Regions from separate parts of the Rhizobium sp. RHZ02 genome, predicted to be linked through region 3. Evidence: predicted binding sites of a transcription regulator. Region 3 holds the regulator's gene; each other region holds the start of a gene.

Region 1 (4,664 bases), on a different contig from region 3:
CGCCCTCCAGAAACGAGAAATTGGTCTTGGCGCCGATTTCGAAGAAGGCGGACATCAGGCAATGACCCCGTGCATGAACCAACTCTGTGTTGTGTCACGCTCATAATGACCCTGGCGATAGATCCAGAAGCGGCGCCCCTTATCGTCTTCGATCCGGAAATAGTCCCGATCCCCAGCATCCTTTCCATCTACGCCATCGAGCCACCATTCCATTGCCAGCCGCTCCGGGCCCTCGCTCTTCAAGACACGGTGCTGCATGCGCCGCCAGTGAAAGCTCGCTGGTGCGCCATCAGGGATTTCGATGGCAAAGGCATCCATTGGCTCCGCTTTCCGCAATAGCCGGATGGGCCGTTCGCTCCTGGCTGGTGGCAGATGCCCCTCCCGGGTTTTCGGGGCGGACAGATGTTCGATTGCCGGCACTGTAGTGTAGGCTCTTTCCGGTATGTGGCTCTCCCGCAATTGGAAGGTTTGCAGGCAGTCTTCTCCGAGGCGAGCTGAAACCCGATCCACGAAGGCAGCAAGAGACGCGTCCTTCTGCTGGCGGTGTTCGAAGTCTCCCTGTGACGTCACGAAATCTTCGTGCAGGAGTACGTTGAGACGAAGGATCTCGAATCCGTAACCCGCATCGAAATCGTCGTGAATTGCCTGCAGGCGTTCGGCAAAGAGGGCGGCAATGCGCTTGGGCTCCCGCAAGGGCTGCGCGGTCCCGGCAGAAATGCGAAAAACCTTGCCGTCGACACGGAACAGGACCAACTCGAAGATACGGCCGCCGACACCGCGGGCTTCCAGCGAGGGCTTCAGGGAGACGGCAACCTGACCCGTGAGTGCGAGGATATCGTCTTCGGCTCCGATCGGCTCAATCAGGCGACGTTCGACCGAGAGGCTTGCGACCGGCAGGCGTGGAGAGACCGGCTCTTCATCGGTCCCAAGCGCCTGATCGAGCCTCAAGAGCACAGCTCCCCCAAAGCGGCGGGCGAGGGGGGCGCGGGGCGCGGTCAGCAAATCGCCGACATATTTGAGGCCCATCTTGTCCAGGCCCCCTATGGTTTCGTCCTCGAGACGCAGGGCCGCGACGGGCAGGGGAGCCAACGCCTGTTCTGCCTCCCCATGCTCGATGATGCCGCCTTGGCCAAAACGGCTGATGGCCCAGGACAATCCAGGCGAGGAAGAGATGGCGCCGCGGGCGTCAATTCCCATCTGGAAGAGCCGTGCGAGAATATCCTTGAGAAGGGGCGTCTCACCGCCAAACAGATGGGCGCACCCGGTAATGTCAAGGAACAAGCCATCGACGCCGTCGAGAGCAACAAGCGGGGTATAGCGATCGCACCAGTCGGCGATCGCTTCCAGGAAGCGCCGGTTGGCGGCTGGGTCGTCCTCGATCACATCAAGCGTGGGGTAGATGGCGCGGGCTTCGGCGACACCCATATGCTTTCGGAGATTGAGTGTTTCGGCAGCCTCGTCCAGTGCCGTCAGCCGCATCGTATTGTTGAGGCGGCTGGAACAGACGATCGGTGCGGCTTCAGGACGTCCGTGCGAACGCCAGGAGAGCCCCCATTTCTTTCTTGCGATCCGGTCGGTTGGAAGGTGCGGAAAGTGGAGTGCCAGAATGCGTTGCGCGTTCGTCTGGAAGGCGAGGGTTGGCTGATTGGGAGACGGCGAAAAAACGGCGGTCATGGGGGTTCCACTCCAGTAGAAAGGAGAGGGGAGCCGGGTTGCGGCTCTTCTCCAGGGTGAGATGAAAAACCGGATTGCCGATGCTACCGCCCAGCATCGTGCCATCCGGCAAGGGGCGCGCCTGTGCCGGCGCGGGTGCTGCAAGGAAGCGGAAATAAGCGCTGCTGGCTTCTTCCTCTCCAGCCTGCCGCAACAGGAAAAGCGGGCGTTTCGATGCTTTCGCCCGCAAGCTCAAACGACGGCTCTCCGTCAGGCCGAAGGGCTTTGGGTTGCCGCGGATCTCCAGAACCGTCGCAGGAAAAACGCCGCTTTCGACTGCAGATTCCGCAAGCCAGAGAGCGTCTTCAAGCTTGCGCGGACTGGCATAGAAGAACTGGTCCGGTTTCAGACCGAAATCTCGTAACCCTACGGCGTAGGGGACGCCTGCTTCCATCGTGGAAACCATGTCCGCGATCCACAGGATCGGTAGCGGCGCACTGTGGCTCTCCTCGACTTGACGCTGCAGCATGGCGGCAAGCGCCAGCACAAAGCCGCTGCCGGCACCGGCCTCCCGCAAGAGGTCGGTGCGAGCCTCGGTGATCCCGTCGAGCGGCAAGCCGCCATCGATCGCCTCGTCGAGTGCGGGTATTCCAAGAGGAAGACGCGGGCCGCTGTCGTTCTTGGCGGCGAGGCCTTTGTCGGCCAAGGCTTCGCTTTGCGCGGCCGCCAAGGCCGGCGCGGGCTTCCCTTCAAGCTTTGCAATGGTTTCGCGGAGCGCAAAAAGCCGCTCGCGCGTCACGGCCGACTGTGCCATGACGTTCTCCAAGTCTCAGATGTTCCTGTTATGTTCTTATGGATTCCAGAGGCGGGCGAAAGAGTCAACAGGCATTTGATGTGAATTTATTCCTGCCTTTGATTCCGCTCTCGAAAATCGTGCGCAAAGGTTCTATATGGGCGGCAAAGGAAGGAATATTAATGGCCCGCATAGACCAGAGCGAGGATTGGCGGGATCGCCACGCGCCGACGATCAGTACCTTCGAGTCGTTGGCGATGGAGGCATATAGCCACCTGCCGGAAGAATTCCGCTCGCTGACCACCAATCTGACCATCGAGATCGAGGATTTCCCTGACGACGACGTGTTCGAGGACATGGCGCTGGAAACGCCATTCGACCTTCTCGGCCTCTTTGAAGGCCGGGGCATCTCGGAGCGTTTCACGATGGAAACCGGCGAACTGCCGAACCGTGTCCGCCTCTACAGGCGGCCGATCCTCGACTACTGGGCCGAGAACGACGAGACGCTGGGCGATATCATCACCCACGTCCTCATCCACGAGATCGGCCACCATTTCGGTCTCAGCGACGACGACATGGAACGGATCGAGGCAAGTGCCGAAGAGGCGGCCGAACGCTAAGCCTTCGCTTACTGTTCGGATAGCTTCATGTCCGGGTGGTAGTCCTTGCCTTCGACTTCCTTGACGATCGCCTGAGCGCACATCACCTGGCCGGTCTGGGTGTTGAAGGTCAGCGACGGCGAGCCGTTCAGCGACCAGCCCTTGTTGAGGGCGTCGGTTACGCGATGACAGAAAGCGGCATCATCCTGGCCGGTCAGAAGGCGATAAAGCTTCATCTAGAGTCGTCTTTCACTTCGCCGTTTGGCGCTCAGTAATCAGGCGGGCTTTATGAACCAGACTTTCCGCCTGGACAAGATGCAGCCGCTCGATCATCCGTCCGTTGACATTGATGACGTTCAGACCTTCGGCAGCCGGGTCGGCAAAGGCGGCGATGATTGCCTCCGCCTCGGCAATTGCCGCATTGTCCGGGCCGAAATGCCGGTTTGACGCTTCGATCTGAGCAGGATGGATCAGCATCTTGCCGTCGAAGCCCATGGCCCGGGCATGCGCGCATTCGGCGTCGAAGGCATCTGCGTCCTTGAAATCATTGAAGACACTGTCGATCGCGTCGAGGCCATAGGCACGCACGGCAAGTACCACCTGCATCAGCCAGGGCACGAGATAGGTGCGGCCGGGCTGCGGCAAGACACCGGTCTCTTTGCGCAGGTCGTTGAGGCCAACGACGAAACAATCGAGTCTTGAGCCCGGCGTGCGTCCGGCTTCGGCGATCGCCGCCGCGTTCAGAATGCCGCGGGGCGTTTCGATCATCGCCCAGATGCGGAGGCTTTCCGGCGCATCGGCATCGGCAAGCCGGTCGCTGATGGACATCACATCCTGAGGCTCGGCCACTTTCGGCAGAAGCACGGCATCCGGTTCCAATGCCAAGACCAGCTCCATGTCGGCATTGCCGAATGTGGAAGCCAGCGCATTGATGCGGATGATCCGCTCCTTGTTCACCAGAGGAGGGCCCGAAAAAAAGGCTTTCAGATTGTCGCGGGCTTCCGCCTTTCGCTCCGGCGCCACCGAGTCCTCGAGATCGAAGATCACGGCGTCGCAATCGAGCGCATGGGTCTTTTCCAAGGCGCGTGCATTGATGGCCGGAACGCTTAGCACCGAACGGCGGAGATTCAAGGAACGAGTCGGAGAGTTGCGGGTCATCACAAATCTGTGCCAAGCTTTGTGATGGGTGGCAAGACAACAAAAAGCCATGCTCACCTTGCAGAGAAAGAAATGAAGGACCACATTCCTTTCCGAAGAAAGGTCTAAACCATGCAAAGCATTCGTTCCGTCTTCCTCCTGCTCGCAGGCATCACAGCCTTCATTGCGTTGGCGCTCCTCACATTTTCTGTGACGCTCGCAGTTGGCGGTATCCTGACGGTGCTCATGGTTGGCCGCGCGCTTTCGCTGAAGATGAAACCGGCCCCCGTTCGCGCCACCGCCAGAACGAAGTCACATTCCGGCGAGAGCATGCGTATCTGGAATGACGGGCGCGGCACGATCATCGACCTCTGACCGTCGGGTCGTTTCCAGAAAAATTTCGACATCGCTGTCGGCTCGGCTGATCTTCCCGCGTCTTTGAAAGGCCAGGGCTTTTGCCCAAACCAAATCAAACAATGGAG
Region 2 (4,664 bases), on a different contig from region 3:
GTCATGCTCGACCACGATCACGGTGTTGCCGATATCGCGAAGGTGCTTCAGCGTATCAAGCAGCCGGGCGTTGTCGCGCTGATGCAAACCGATCGATGGCTCGTCGAGGACATACAATACGCCGGTCAAGCCGGAACCGATCTGCGACGCCAACCGGATGCGCTGGCTCTCGCCGCCCGACAAGGTGCCGGAGTTTCGCGACAGGCTGAGATAATCCAGGCCCACGTCATTGAGGAAGCGCAGGCGGTCGCGGATCTCCTTGAGAATGCGAACGGCAATCTCGTTCTGCTTGGCGCTCAGCGACTGCGGCAGGACCTCGAACCAGTCTCGGGCGACGCGGATCGACATGTCGGTCACCTGGCCGATATGCAGCGTATTGATCTTGACGGCAAGCGCCTCCGGCTTCAGGCGGAAACCGCCACAAGACGGGCAGGGGGCTGCCGACATATAGCGCTCAATTTCCTCTCGCGCCCAGGCGGAATCCGTCTCCTTCCAGCGACGCTCGAGATTGGTGATGATGCCCTCGAAATTCTTGTGCGTGGTATAGGACCGCGCGCCATCGGCATAGTGGAACTCGATCTTTTCGTCGGTACCATTCAAGATGACATCCTTCGCCTGGTCCGAAAGATCGTTCCAACGGGCGCCGAGCTTGAAGCCATAGTGCTTACCGAGAGCTTCGAGCGTCTGATTGTAATAGGGAGAGGTCGACTTCGCCCACGGCGCAATGGCGCCATCGCGCAGCGTGCGCTCGGGCTCCGGCACGATCAGGTTGGCGTCGATCTTCTGCTGCGCTCCGAGACCGTCGCAGGTCGGGCAGGCGCCGGCTGGATTGTTGAAGGAAAAAAGCCGCGGCTCGATCTCGGGAATGGTGAAGCCCGATACCGGGCAGGCGAACTTCTCGGAGAAGAGAACGCGTTCATGCGTTTCGTTAAGCGACTTGTTGGCGGAGCCGCCGGCGGCAGTTTCTTCCGGCGGCAGCGGCTTGTCGGCGAATTCCGCAACGGCGAGGCCATCGGCGAGCTTGAGCGAAGTCTCGAAGCTGTCGGCAAGGCGCGACGCCATATCCGGCCGCACCACAATACGGTCGACCACGACGTCGATATCGTGCTTGTACTTCTTGTCCAGGGCTGGCACGTCGGCGATCTCGTAGAATTGGCCGTCGACCTTGACGCGCTGGAAACCCTTTTTCATCAGGTCTGCCAGTTCCTTCTTGTACTCCCCCTTACGCCCGCGCACGAGCGGGGCGAGAATATAGAGACGCGTGCCTTCTCCGAATTCCAGCACGCGATCGACCATCTGGCTGACCGTCTGGCTCTCGATCGGCAGCCCGGTCGAGGGCGAATAGGGTACGCCGACGCGGGCAAAGAGCAGGCGCATGTAGTCATAGATCTCGGTCACCGTACCGACCGTCGAGCGTGGGTTGCGCGAGGTCGTCTTTTGCTCGATCGAAATCGCTGGCGACAGGCCGTCGATCTGATCGACGTCAGGCTTCTGCATCATTTCAAGGAACTGGCGCGCATAGGCCGAAAGGCTTTCGACATAGCGTCGCTGTCCTTCGGCATAGATCGTGTCAAACGCAAGCGACGACTTGCCGGATCCCGAAAGGCCGGTCATGACGATGAGTTTGTTTCGCGGCAGATCGAGATCGATGCCCTTCAAATTGTGCTCGCGCGCGCCGCGGATGGAAATCGTCTTCAGTTCGCTCATCGTCTTCTGCTTCTGTGCTGGAACAAGCCCCTTATTTAGTGATGCCGGCTGGCGAGTCGAGGCTGAATGTCCGTCTGCTGCAAGGTTTTCGATTCGGTTGACAGGATCATAGGGATAAACTAGAACAAATAAAGAACAAAATTCCTTGTGGATGAACCGGCGATGGACACCCATCGCCGGCGCTCTATGGTTTAAGGTGCACCGATTGTTTCAAGCGCCGCCGGGCAGGGCGGCAGGTAAGGTGAAAGTATGGCTGGCAGCGTAAACAAGGTAATTCTGATCGGGAACGTGGGCGCTGACCCCGAAATCCGGCGGACCCAGGATGGCCGGCCGATCGCCAACCTTCGCATCGCGACGTCCGAGACCTGGCGTGATCGCACCTCCGGCGAACGCCGCGAAAAGACGGAATGGCATACGGTCGTAGTCTTCAACGAAGGCCTCTGCAAGGTCGTCGAGCAGTATGTGAAGAAGGGCGCCAAGCTCTACATCGAAGGCGCGCTGCAGACGCGTAAGTGGCAAGACCAGAACGGCCAGGACCGCTATTCGACGGAAGTCGTTCTGCAGGGCTTCGGCTCGACGCTGACGATGCTGGACGGTCGCGGCGAGGGTGGCGGCGCAAGCTCCGGCTTCGGCGGTGGTCGCGGCAGTAATGCCGGCGGCAACGATTTCGGTGGCGGCGGTGGCTACGGCGACGATTACGGCGCGCCGTCGCAATCATCTGGCCGCAGCAGCGGTGGCGGCGGCGGTGGAAACTTCTCGCGCGATCTCGACGACGATATCCCGTTCTGATCGCAGAGTATTCGTGGCATAAGTTGGACGGCGCGCCGCAAGGTGCGCCGTCTGCTTTTCAATCTCCGGGATTGGACGTCCCCCGAGCTTGCCGCGATGGAAGCCGTGCAGGTAACCGGCTTTTTGACCTAGCCGGCTGGCGTCGTGATGAGGGTAGATCTCAAACCGTCGACGACGAACTGCGTGGCAAGCGCCGCCAGGATGACACCGAGAAGGCGTGTCAGAATTGCGCGCCCCGTTACGCCGAGGAAGCGATCAAGTCTTTCGGCGATGAGCAGCGAGAGAAACAGCAGCAGCAGGCTCAATGCGATGACAATGATCAATTGCGCCCGCTCGAGCGAAGCCTGCATCGATCCGGCAATTAGGATCGTCGCCGAAATGGCACCGGGACCGGCGATCAGAGGGATCGCCAACGGAAAGACCGAGATATTATGGATATGATCGACGGTGATTGCGGCTGTGCTCGTCTTCTCCTTACGGTCCTGCCGCTTCTCGAATACCATTTCAAAGGCGATCCAGAACAACAGAAGACCACCGGCAATGCGGAAGGCGCCGATCGAGATTCCGAGCACCCCGAGCACGCTGGCCCCGAACAGGGCGAAAGCGGCAAGAATGACAAAGGCGATGATCGAGCCGCGCAGTGCCACCTGTTTTCGCTGGCTGCGGCTCATGCCGGTCGTGAGCCCGAGAAAGAGTGGAGCAAGACCAGGCGGGTCGATCGTGACAAGCAGCGTCGTGAAGGCGTTGATCAGTTGGTCGACGCTTGCCATTGTCTCTCCGTGAGCCCATATAAACACTTGGTTTTTGCGCGATTGTGATGCGGAGAGACCATTTTGGCAAATGGTGTTATTAGGGCGGTGCAAATAACCGTCCCAGAGGCTCCCATTGCCCTCATAAGACCGCAAAAGTCTGTTCAAAACCCGTGCCAAAATTAGCGTAGGAACAGGCTTTCCGCTATAAATCTTCAAGTGATTCTAGAAGAGATCGTGATCTGTTTTGACTGAGCAAACACCCCCCGGCGGCGGGAAGCTCCCGCCAGGCATCGAGCCCATCTCCATCATGGAGGAAATGCAGCGGTCGTATCTCGATTACGCCATGAGCGTTATCGTCAGCCGCGCCCTGCCTGATGTCCGCGACGGCCTGAAGCCCGTGCACCGGCGCATCCTTTACGGCATGTCCGAACTCGGCATCGACTGGAACAAGAAATACGTCAAATGCGCCCGCGTTACCGGGGATGTGATGGGTAAATACCATCCGCACGGCAACGCAGCGATCTACGACGCGCTAGCGCGTATGGCGCAGGACTGGTCGCTCCGCCTTCCGCTGATCGACGGCCAGGGCAACTTCGGCTCCGTCGACGGCGATCCGCCGGCGGCCGAACGCTACACAGAGTGCCGCCTGCAAAAGGCCGCGCATTCGCTGCTCGACGATCTCGACAAGGAAACGGTCGACTTCCGCGATAACTATGACGGCACGCTGTCCGAGCCCGTCGTTGTTCCCGCAAAGTTCCCGAACCTCCTAGTGAACGGGGCAGGCGGCATCGCCGTGGGTATGGCGACGAATATTCCGCCGCACAATCTGTCCGAAGTCATCGACGGCTGCATTGCGCTGATCGACAACCCGGCGATCGAACTGCCTGACATCATGCAGATTATTCCGGGTCCGGACTTCCCGACCGGCGCCAAGATCCTTGGTCGCGCCGGCATTCGCTCGGCCTACGAGACCGGTCGCGGCTCGGTGATCATGCGCGGCGTTGCCACCATCGAGCCGATGCGTGGCGATCGCGAACAGATCATCATCACCGAGATCCCGTATCAGGTGAACAAGTCGACGATGATCGAGAAGATGGCCGAACTGGTGCGCGACAAGCGTATCGAAGGGATCTCCGACCTACGCGATGAATCCGACCGTCAGGGCTATCGCGTCGTCGTCGAGTTGAAGCGCGATGCGAATGCCGATGTCATCCTGAACCAGCTCTACCGCTACACGCCGCTGCAAACCTCCTTTGGCTGCAACATGGTGGCGCTGAACGGCGGCAAGCCGGAACAGCTGACGCTACTCGATATGCTGCGCGCCTTCGTTTCCTTCCGTGAGGAAGTCGTTAGCCGGAGAACGAAATTTCTTCTCCGCAAGGCCCGCGAGCGCGCTCACGTCTTGGTCGGCCTGGC
Region 3 (4,664 bases):
CCGTGTGCCGGGCCCCAGAGGCATGCAATGCCGGCTGCGATGCAGGCAAACGGGTTTGCACCCGACGAGCCGGCGAGGCGGACGGTCGAGGTCGACGCGTTCTGCTCGTGGTCGGCGTGCAGGATGAAGATGCGGTCCATGGCGCGGGCCAGAACCGGATTGACCACATATTCCTCGCAAGGAACTGCAAAGCACATGCGCAGGAAGTTCGACGCGTAGTCGAGATCGTTCTTCGGGTAAACGAAGGGCTGGCCGATGTGATACTTGTAGGCCATGGCGGCCAGCGTTGGCATCTTGGCGATCATACGCAGGCTTGCGACCATGCGCTGATGCGGATCGGTGATGTCGGTGGAGTCGTGGTAGAACGCCGACAGCGCGCCGACGCAACCGCACATGACAGCCATCGGATGTGCATCGCGGCGGAAGCCCGTGAAGAACCGGCTCATCTGCTCATGCACCATCGTGTGATGCGTCACGCGATAGTCGAAGTCCTTCTTCTGGGCTGCGGTCGGCAGTTCTCCGTAGAGAAGCAGGTAGCAGACTTCGAGGAAGTCGCCGTGCTCGGCGAGCTGCTCGATCGGATAGCCGCGATGCAGCAGTACGCCGGCGTCACCGTCGATATAGGTGATTTTCGATTCACAGGACGCGGTCGAGGTGAAACCAGGATCGTACGTGAAGGAAGCCGTGTTCTTGTACAGGGCGCCGATATCGATGACGTCAGGACCGATGGTGCCGCTCTTGACGGCGAGATCGACTGATTTGTCACCGATTTTCAGTGTTGCGCTTTGTTCCGTCATTATGATCCTCCAAACTGGCGGTTGGCGCCATAAAAGCGCCATAGGGTTAAGCGTCGTCGATGATTGCTATATGATCGCGCGCCTAATGCCAAGTTACCGTGACGCCATTTTGTGCATCGCAGTATCAACTTTTGGGCACTTCTGCGATGACCCCTGCGCATAGCAGAAGCTGATGATTATCCTTAGCTTTTCCGGCTTCCGATTTTCCTTCAGATTTCAATCGATTATTCTTGCTTGGAAGCCCGTTAGCTTTCATTCTGGTTGTACGGGCGGCTGTTTTTGGGCGCAATGCATGCCGGGGTTGAGGCCATTGGAGGTGAGGGAAGCCACACCCGGCGCGGACGCGTTTGGGCGCGCGCCACAGCCTTCTTTTCTCGTGCCACGAGTTCCTGCGGAACCTCCGCTAACTTTCCAGACGCAATCCTTCGTGCCGTGGCCGACACGGATAAGGACTGCGTCGGATCGTTGTACCGTGTGGCTTCGTCTCGCCGTGGCAACGGAGATAGAGCATGCGCGGTTCTTCCTGGTTTCGTCCGTCTTCGCTGGGGCGGGCGCGATCCTCTGGTTCGTGCTTGGAAGTGCCCCCGGCCGAGCTCCGGATGTCGTTTGCGGCGACGCTTGCCCTCGTCGCCGGTTTACGCGATCTGGTCAAGAAGGCCGCCGCACGAACATCCCTTGCTGCAGGTCGCCGCAGTAACGCCCGTCGTTTTCATCATATGCTTCTTTGGTGGCATCCTGCTGACCGCGATGATCGGCGGCTTCTCGACCGCGCTTTTCGCCGTCGAGCACTTCCACCGGCTCAGCGCTTATGGTCTGCCGGCAAATCTCATGGCCATGCCGGTGGTCTCTTTCGTGGTGATGCCGATGGGCATGCTCGCTATGCTGCTGACACCTTTTGGCCTCGACGTCATTCCATGGAAAATTGCCGGTTTCGGGCTCGACATCGTGATCGCCATTGCCCAGATGGTCTCGACCTGGGCGGCAATATCGATATCGGCAGATTGCCGGGTTGGTATTTTCCTGTGGCGGTAGCAGGGTTCCTCTTACTTGCCCTTCTGCGCACCAAGATCCGCTACCTCGGCGCTGGCATTGCGGGGCTGGCAACAGTGCTTGTTGTGGTTGCGCCGAGCGAGCCGCCGCCCGACATGGTCATTGCCGAAGACGGCAATCTCGTCGCGATTGTGAGAGGACAAGTCCTTGCACCGAACCGGCCGCATCCGCCTGACTTCATTTTCGACCAATGGCGAATGGCGCTCGCCGCGGAGCTAGATCAACCAACGTAATTGTTGGAGGGTGTCAACGCTATCAGGCGGCGGGACAGTCAAGGCAGATCGGAGAGGTTATCTGCCGTGGAATTGCGCAATGCCCGCGATGCGTTACGTCAGGCTGCGACGAGCGCTGAGAACCGATTTGTATGCCTGAAAGGCGCCTGGTGCACAGCCACGCACGATAGCGGCTACGTCGTGACGATCGTCGAAAATCCCGCTTACTTCGGCGCTGCCTGCGATACGGCCGATATCGTCGTGACACCCGCTCGCCTCCGCACGACGGGGTGCCGGTCGGGCGCACTTTTGTTCACCGGCGAAACCTTGCGTCGCTTTGGTGCCGCTGAGGTAAGGATCGACGATCAAGGTAGCTCCGTCGTCACGACGGCCTATACGAGGCCCGACCGCCCTTGGATCCGCCATCGGGCGTATAATTGGCGAAGCGGCACCTTTGACGGCGAGCCGCTTGCCTTCAATGATAGCGGCGAATGAGGCCGACAAGCTTGCCCTGGACCTTGACACGGTCAGGCCCGAAAATGCGCGTCTCGTAAGCCGGGTTTGCCGCCTCAAGTGCGATGGAGGCGCCTTTCCGGCGGAAGCGCTTGAGCGTCGCTTCCTCATCATCGACAAGCGCAACAACGATGTCGCCGGCATTGGCGGTGCTGCCGTTGCGGATGATTACCGTGTCGCCATCAAAGATGCCGGCCTCGATCATCGAGTCGCCCTTGACCTCAAGCGCATAGTGCTCGCCTGGGCCAAGCATGTCCGCCGGAACCGTGATGTCATGGGTATTGTTCTGAATTGCCGAAATCGGTACGCCGGCAGCAATCCGTCCCATGACCGGTACAGAGGCAGGACCGCCGTTGTCAGCCTGCGGCGCTGGCTTCGGCGCCACAACTGGCTGTGGTTTGCCGAGGCTGCCTTCGATAACGCTCGGCGAAAAACCGCGGCGGGGCTGCAGGCTCGGGTTATATGCCTCGGGCAGTTTGATGACTTCCAGAGCGCGGGCTCGATTCGGCAGTCGGCGAATGAAGCCCCGTTCCTCCAGCGCGGTAATCAGGCGGTGGATGCCTGACTTCGACGCGAGGTCCAAGGCATCCTTCATTTCATCAAAAGAAGGGGGGACACCGGACTCCTTCATTCGCTCGTGAATGAAGAGAAGAAGCTCCTGTTGCTTGCGCGTCAGCATCGAAGTTGAACCCCAGAGTCGTGAAACAAAGCCAGAACAGACACTATATGTTCCATATGTGTTCCGCAAGTACCTAAATTTTCGTAAATCTTGCCTGCAACTTGCTGAGTTTTTGCGTCTCATTTGACCGAAAGCGTAGAAGGGGGTTGCATTGTCCTGTTGCCCGGCGCACATCTTCGCAAATTCCGGAGAAGTTGCCATGAGCGAAGCACATCCGCTGGACCACATCGTGCTGCCGGTTCCAAATATCAGGCTCTCGCGCGAGCGTCTCGGAAAGCTGGGATTCACCGTCGCGCCCGACGCCCGGCACCCGTTTGGGACCGAGAATGCCTGCATATTCTTCGCCGACGAAACTTATCTGGAGCCTCTCGGGGTCGCCAATGCCGAACTGCATGAAGCTTCGGCGCAGAAAGGCAATGTCTTCACCGCGCGGGACCGTGCCTTTCGATTCCGATGTGGAGACGATGGGCTGTCTGCCGTGGTCTTTGCGACGGCGGATGCCGATCGCGACCATGCCCGGTTTCTGTCCGAAAAGATCAATGGCGGCGAGATGCTGCAGTTCGAGCGGCCGATGAAGATGCCCGATGGCTCGGAGGTGACGGCTGCATTTAAGCTCGCCTTTGCAGTTGACCTGCGCGCTCCAGATTTCTTTTTCTTCACATGCCAACGTGTCAACCCGCTGCCAGCCGACCGGAAAGCCCTGCAAGTGCATGCAAATGGGGTGGTTGGGATCGCAGAGATCGTGCTTGGGGCACCCGACCCCAAGGCGTTTGGACCATTCCTGCGCGCCGCCGCCCACAGCTTGGGAACGACCAATGAGGCCTTCGGTGTGAGTGTGACAACTCCGAATGCCAGAGTGAGTGTTCTCTCCCCGGATGGACTGGACGCCTACTTCGACATCCCTGCGCCTTCCGACGATCGCGGTCTGCGTGGTGTTGCCATCGTTTTCAAAGTAGGCGATCTCGCCGTGACAGAAGCGCAATTGGCTGCTAACGGGATGACCTATACGCGCAAGAACAATCGAATTCTGGTGAAGGCCGCGCCCGGACAGGGCGCTCTCTTCGCCTTCGAGGAGAAACGATGAGCCAGACAAATTCCGAAGTCGTGGTCGGCGAAGGCGCCGGCCGCGTCACCTTTTCGAATTCCGGCAAGCTGTCGCTGATTGCCGGGCCTTGTCAGATGGAGAGCCGCGAGCATGCCTTCATGGTCGCCGGTGTGCTGAAGGAACTCTGCGACAAGCTTGGTCTCGGCCTCGTCTACAAGTCCTCCTTTGACAAGGCGAACCGGACGTCGCTGTCAGCGCAGCGCGGTATCGGCCTCGAAACGGCGCTTGAAGTGTTCGCCGATCTCAAGAGGGAATACGGCTTTCCTGTCCTGACCGACATTCATACCGAAGAGCAGTGTGCCGAGGTG
Region 4 (4,664 bases), on a different contig from region 3:
CCCGTGCAGGCCCTGCGCTACGAATAAGGAATGCTCTCTTCATGAAGCGGAATACCGTTCTCAAGCTTTCCGGTGTCGAGCGCCACTATGGTCAGGGCGAGACGCTGCTCTCGATCCTCAAGGGTGCGGACTTCACGCTGAACAGCGGCGAAATCGTCGCCCTCGTCGCGCCGTCAGGCACAGGCAAGTCGACGCTTCTACATATTGCCGGCCTGCTTGAGCACCCCGATGGCGGCGAGGTGATCATCAACGGAAAGGCCTGCGATGGTTTGCCGGACGATAAGCGCACCGCGATTCGCCGCAGCGAAATCGGCTTCGTCTATCAATTCCACCACCTGCTGCCGGAATTTTCTGCGATCGAGAATATCATGATGCCGCAGATGATCGCAGGGCTGCCGCGTAAGGAAGCGAAGGAGCGAGCCGGCCAGCTGCTCGATTATATGCGCATAGGCCATCGCGGCGCGCATCGCCCCGGAGAGCTTTCCGGTGGCGAGCAGCAGCGTGTGGCGATTGCGCGTGCCGTCGCGAATGCGCCAAGCCTGCTGCTGGCGGACGAGCCGACTGGCAACCTTGATCCTGAAACGGCAAGCTATGTCTTTGACGCGCTTGAAGCGCTGGTGCGTCAATCAGGCCTGGCGGCGCTGATCGCGACCCACAATCACGAACTCGCCGGGCGCATGGACCGCCGCGTGACTATCGCCGACGGCAAGGTCGTGGATTTCTGATTAGGGGTGGATGAGACCGCCACGGTAGTCCAATTCGTAGGCTCTGCGCTCGTTCACGACGATCACTTCGCGACCGCTGAAATGGCTGCAGTCCCCTATGCTTTGATCGGCATAGTAACCGAAGGCGTGCTCGAACTCCATGCCGCCGAGGAAGCGCCGATATTCGGCATACATTTTTGACAGTGCAGCCTTGATCACCGTTCCCGCCCGTTCTCCGTCGATCAGCGAATGCTCGACGATGCGTCCGAAGTAGTTCATCGCCCAGACCGGTTCGCTCTCCAGCCAGACCACTTCTTGCCCGGCGAAATCTGCGCCGCCGAAATAGCTGTCGAGATAGCGCCAGGCGCCGCGCTGATATCCGATGTCGCGCGATCCTGTCCGGCAGGCGGGCACAGGGCTTCCGCCACCGACATAGGTATTCGCCTTCGCCTCGACGATGAAACTGTTCAATGCGACAATATCCATGGCGTTCCCTCCGCTCGACAGCGTCTCAACAACGCTATTAAATGTAAAGAACAAAATAAGAACAAGCCTCACGGTCCGCAGATCGTTTGTCCAGTGTCGTCGTTCCACTCAGCGATCGGGAGGACACGTGGCTCGGCTTTGACATCCTTGCCATCCTTCTGCAGCTTGCCGGTCAGTGCATTGTAGTCGCAGGAGCCGGCGGCATTGGGGTCGAGCGTGTCGTAGTGGTTGTAGGTATAGCCGGCAACGACGAACTGCTTGTTCCGATAGGCCACCGTCAGCGTCTGGTCCCAGCGATCGCGCCCGATCGCGCTGTTCTGTGAGTGTACGGCGATGGAGGATTTGCCGACGGCCTTCAACGACGGTTCCTGTCCGAAGACGCCGTCCGCATTGGTGCTGCCCCAGATCTTGTTTGGTGCGGCCAGCGAAAGCCGCAGAAGTTCGTGGTCGCTGTCACGAAGATAGAGGTAGATGCCGATTTGATCATAGTTGGCGCCCTCCTCGGGAGCAACCAGCAGCGCGAGGTCCGCACGCCCATCGCCATCCCAATCCCCCGTCGCCGCGTCGACGATCCGCGTGGGATCGATTTGCTCGGCTCGAGCGGTAAACGCCGCCGATAGAGCCAATCCAGCAATTAATACAAACTTAAACATGCTTTTCTCCCATCGCCATGCGGTCAGCAAAACGGAAAAGAATCCTGTTGACAATAGAACAATAGCGGAACAAATTGAAAACATAAGAGAACAGGAGAGCCAAATGACTGACTTGATCCGTGATATCGCAGCATTCACCTCCATCGCAATGTTCGTTGCCAGCTTCTCGCTTATCTGCATGGCAATGTAAGAATTCCGGGGACCGCATGGCTGCCATGCGGTCCGAGCGCAGCCCTTGTCTGGACATCAACCCCTCAATGCTGAGAATAGACCTGATTGATTCAGGTGATCGGAAGGCATGTCATGGCGGGTGCGGAGAAAGACGCGGAAGGCGGTTTCATCGGTGGTACGCCGGGCTTCGTTCACCTTCGGGTCCACTCGGCCTATTCGCTCCTTGAAGGTGCGCTGCCGCTTAAGAAGATCCTCTACAAGGCGTCGGGCGACAGCCAGCCGGCCATAGCGATCACCGACACCAACAACCTGTTCGTCGCCCTCGAATTCTCACAGAAGGCGATGGACGAGGGCCTTCAGCCGATCATCGGCTGCCAGGTCTCGATCGACATGGAGGATGGACTGGAGACGGAACGGCGCGGCGGCCAGCAGGCGCTCGCCAAGCTGCCGTCGCTGGTGCTCCTTGCGGCCACCGACGCCGGCTACGAGCGGCTGGTGGACCTTGTCAGCCGCGCCTATCTCGGCGGCGAGGGCAACGGTCAATCGATCCACATTCGTGCCTCCTGGCTCGACGAGATCGGCACCGACGGCCTGATCGCTTTGACCGGCGCCCTGACGGGGCCGGTCGACGTGGCGCTGAAGGATGGGCATGCCGCCCAGGCGGAAGCACGCCTCCTGCTGCTGAAGCGCCATTTCGGTAACCGGCTCTATGTTGAGTTGCAGCGGCACGGCACTTACGACAAGCGTCATGAGCAGAAGCTCGTCGGCCTTGCCTATGAGCACGACCTGCCGTTGGTCGCCACCAACGAAGCCTTTTTCCCGACCCGTGACGACTATGATGCGCATGACGCCCTGATGGCCGTCGCCCACAACGCCATCGTTTCGGATGATACCCGGTTTCGCCTGACGCCTGATCACTACCTGAAAAGCCGCGCCGAAATGGCGAAGCTGTTTGCGGATCTGCCGGAGGCGCTGGAAAACACCATCGAGATCGCGCGGCGCTGCTCGTTCATCCTGAAGACGCGCAAGCCGATCCTGCCGCGTTTCACCGGCGCCACCGCCGATCCCGAGGAGGCGGAACGCGAAGAGGCACTCGAACTGCGCCGGCAGGCGGAGGAGGGGCTGGATAAGCGCCTTGCCACTCTCGGCATGTCGCCCGGCTATGAGGAGAAGGATTACCGCGAGCGCCTGGAATTCGAGCTGAGCGTCATCGAGCGCATGAAATTCCCGGGTTACTTCCTCATCGTTTCGGACTTTATCAAATGGGCAAAACAGCATGACATCCCCGTCGGCCCGGGCCGCGGCTCCGGTGCAGGCTCTCTCGTTGCCTACGCGCTGACGATCACTGACGTTGATCCCTTGCGCTTCTCGCTGCTCTTCGAACGCTTCCTCAACCCGGAACGCGTCTCGATGCCCGACTTCGATATCGACTTCTGCCAGGACCGCCGCGAAGAGGTGATCCGTTATGTGCAGCGCAAGTACGGCCGCGAACAGGTCGCGCAGATCATCACCTTCGGTTCGCTGCAGGCCCGCGCGGCGCTGCGCGACGTCGGCCGTGTGCTGGAGATGCCCTACGGTCAGGTCGACAAGATCTGTAAGCTGGTGCCGAACAATCCGGCCAACCCGACGCCGCTGTCGAAGGCGATCGAGGAAGAGCCGAAGCTGCAGGAGGAGGCCGACAAGGAGCCGGTCGTCGCCCGCCTGCTCGATATCGCCCAGAAGATTGAAGGTCTCTACCGCCACGCATCGACCCACGCTGCCGGTATCGTCATCGGCGACCGCCCGCTGTCGAAGCTGGTGCCGATGTACCGCGATCCGCGTTCCGACATGCCTGTCACCCAGTTCAACATGAAGTGGGTCGAGCAGGCCGGCCTCGTCAAGTTCGACTTCCTCGGGCTGAAGACGCTGACCACGTTGAAGGTCGCCGTCGATTTCGTCGCCAAGCGTGGCATCAAGGTCGATCTTGCCTCGATCCCGCTGGACGATAAGCTGACCTACGAGATGCTCTCGCGCGGCGAAACGGTTGGCGTGTTCCAGGTTGAAAGTGCGGGCATGCGCAAGGCGCTGATCGGCATGAAGCCGGACTGCATCGAGGACATCATCGCACTCGTGGCGCTTTATCGCCCAGGCCCGATGGAAAACATCCCGGTCTACAATGCCCGCAAGCACGGCGAGGAAGAGATCGAGTCGATCCATCCGACGATCGACTACCTGCTGAAGGAAACGCAGGGGGTTATCGTCTACCAGGAGCAGGTGATGCAGATCGCCCAGGTCCTGTCGGGCTACTCGCTCGGTGAAGCCGACCTTCTGCGTCGCGCCATGGGTAAGAAGATCAAGGCGGAGATGGACCAGCAGCGCGAGCGCTTCGTCGATGGCGCCGTCAAGAACGGCGTGAAGAAGCCGCAAGCCGATGTGATCTTCGACCTGCTCGCCAAGTTCGCCAACTACGGTTTCAACAAGTCTCACGCCGCCGCTTACGCGATCGTTTCCTACCAGACCGCCTATATGAAGGCGCATTATCCGGTCGAGTTCCTCGCCGCGTCGATGACGCTCGATATGTCGAACACCGAAAAGGTCAACGACTTCCGGCAGGACGCCAAGCGTCTCGACATCGAGGTAATCCCTCCTTCGGTACAGACCTCGTTCCGCC

Evidence for each region. Region 3 encodes LexA, which represses DNA repair genes until DNA is damaged. Its sites were predicted from a motif close to TGTTCNNNNTGTGTTCNG; they were not measured.
Region 1: IB244_RS31990 (ImuA family protein) is a predicted target of LexA. The motif match lies at 2,488-2,505, and genes of this name have one in related genera.
Region 2: uvrA (excinuclease ABC subunit UvrA) is a predicted target of LexA. The motif match lies at 1,828-1,845, and genes of this name have one in related genera.
Region 4: dnaE (DNA polymerase III subunit alpha) is a predicted target of LexA. The motif match lies at 1,909-1,926, and genes of this name have one in related genera.

The regions. Positions count from the first base shown of each region.
Region 1 is NZ_JACUZX010000002.1:177,735-182,398, forward strand. It holds gene IB244_RS03685 (error-prone DNA polymerase) at 1-55, opposite strand, end outside; gene IB244_RS03690 (DNA polymerase Y family protein) at 55-1,608, opposite strand; gene IB244_RS31990 (ImuA family protein) at 1,520-2,467, opposite strand; gene IB244_RS03695 (metallopeptidase family protein) at 2,629-3,066, shown strand; gene IB244_RS03700 (DUF1737 domain-containing protein) at 3,075-3,281, opposite strand; gene IB244_RS03705 (HpcH/HpaI aldolase/citrate lyase family protein) at 3,295-4,203, opposite strand; gene IB244_RS03710 (hypothetical protein) at 4,315-4,557, shown strand.
Region 2 is NZ_JACUZX010000018.1:52,190-56,853, reverse strand. It holds gene uvrA (excinuclease ABC subunit UvrA) at 1-1,707, opposite strand, end outside; gene IB244_RS21995 (single-stranded DNA-binding protein) at 1,957-2,496, shown strand; gene IB244_RS21990 (MarC family protein) at 2,625-3,266, opposite strand; gene gyrA (DNA gyrase subunit A) at 3,493-4,664, shown strand, end outside.
Region 3 is NZ_JACUZX010000030.1:48,900-53,563, reverse strand. It holds gene gltA (citrate synthase) at 1-797, opposite strand, end outside; gene IB244_RS27560 (ComEC/Rec2 family competence protein) at 1,473-1,829, shown strand; gene IB244_RS27555 (hypothetical protein) at 1,820-2,080, shown strand; gene IB244_RS27550 (hypothetical protein) at 2,147-2,554, shown strand; gene lexA (transcriptional repressor LexA) at 2,535-3,251, opposite strand; gene IB244_RS27540 (VOC family protein) at 3,451-4,335, shown strand; gene kdsA (3-deoxy-8-phosphooctulonate synthase) at 4,332-4,664, shown strand, end outside.
Region 4 is NZ_JACUZX010000010.1:80,969-85,632, forward strand. It holds gene IB244_RS16750 (lipoprotein-releasing ABC transporter permease subunit) at 1-27, shown strand, start outside; gene IB244_RS16755 (ABC transporter ATP-binding protein) at 42-725, shown strand; gene IB244_RS16760 (DUF5680 domain-containing protein) at 726-1,190, opposite strand; gene IB244_RS16765 (hypothetical protein) at 1,259-1,843, opposite strand; gene dnaE (DNA polymerase III subunit alpha) at 2,147-4,664, shown strand, end outside.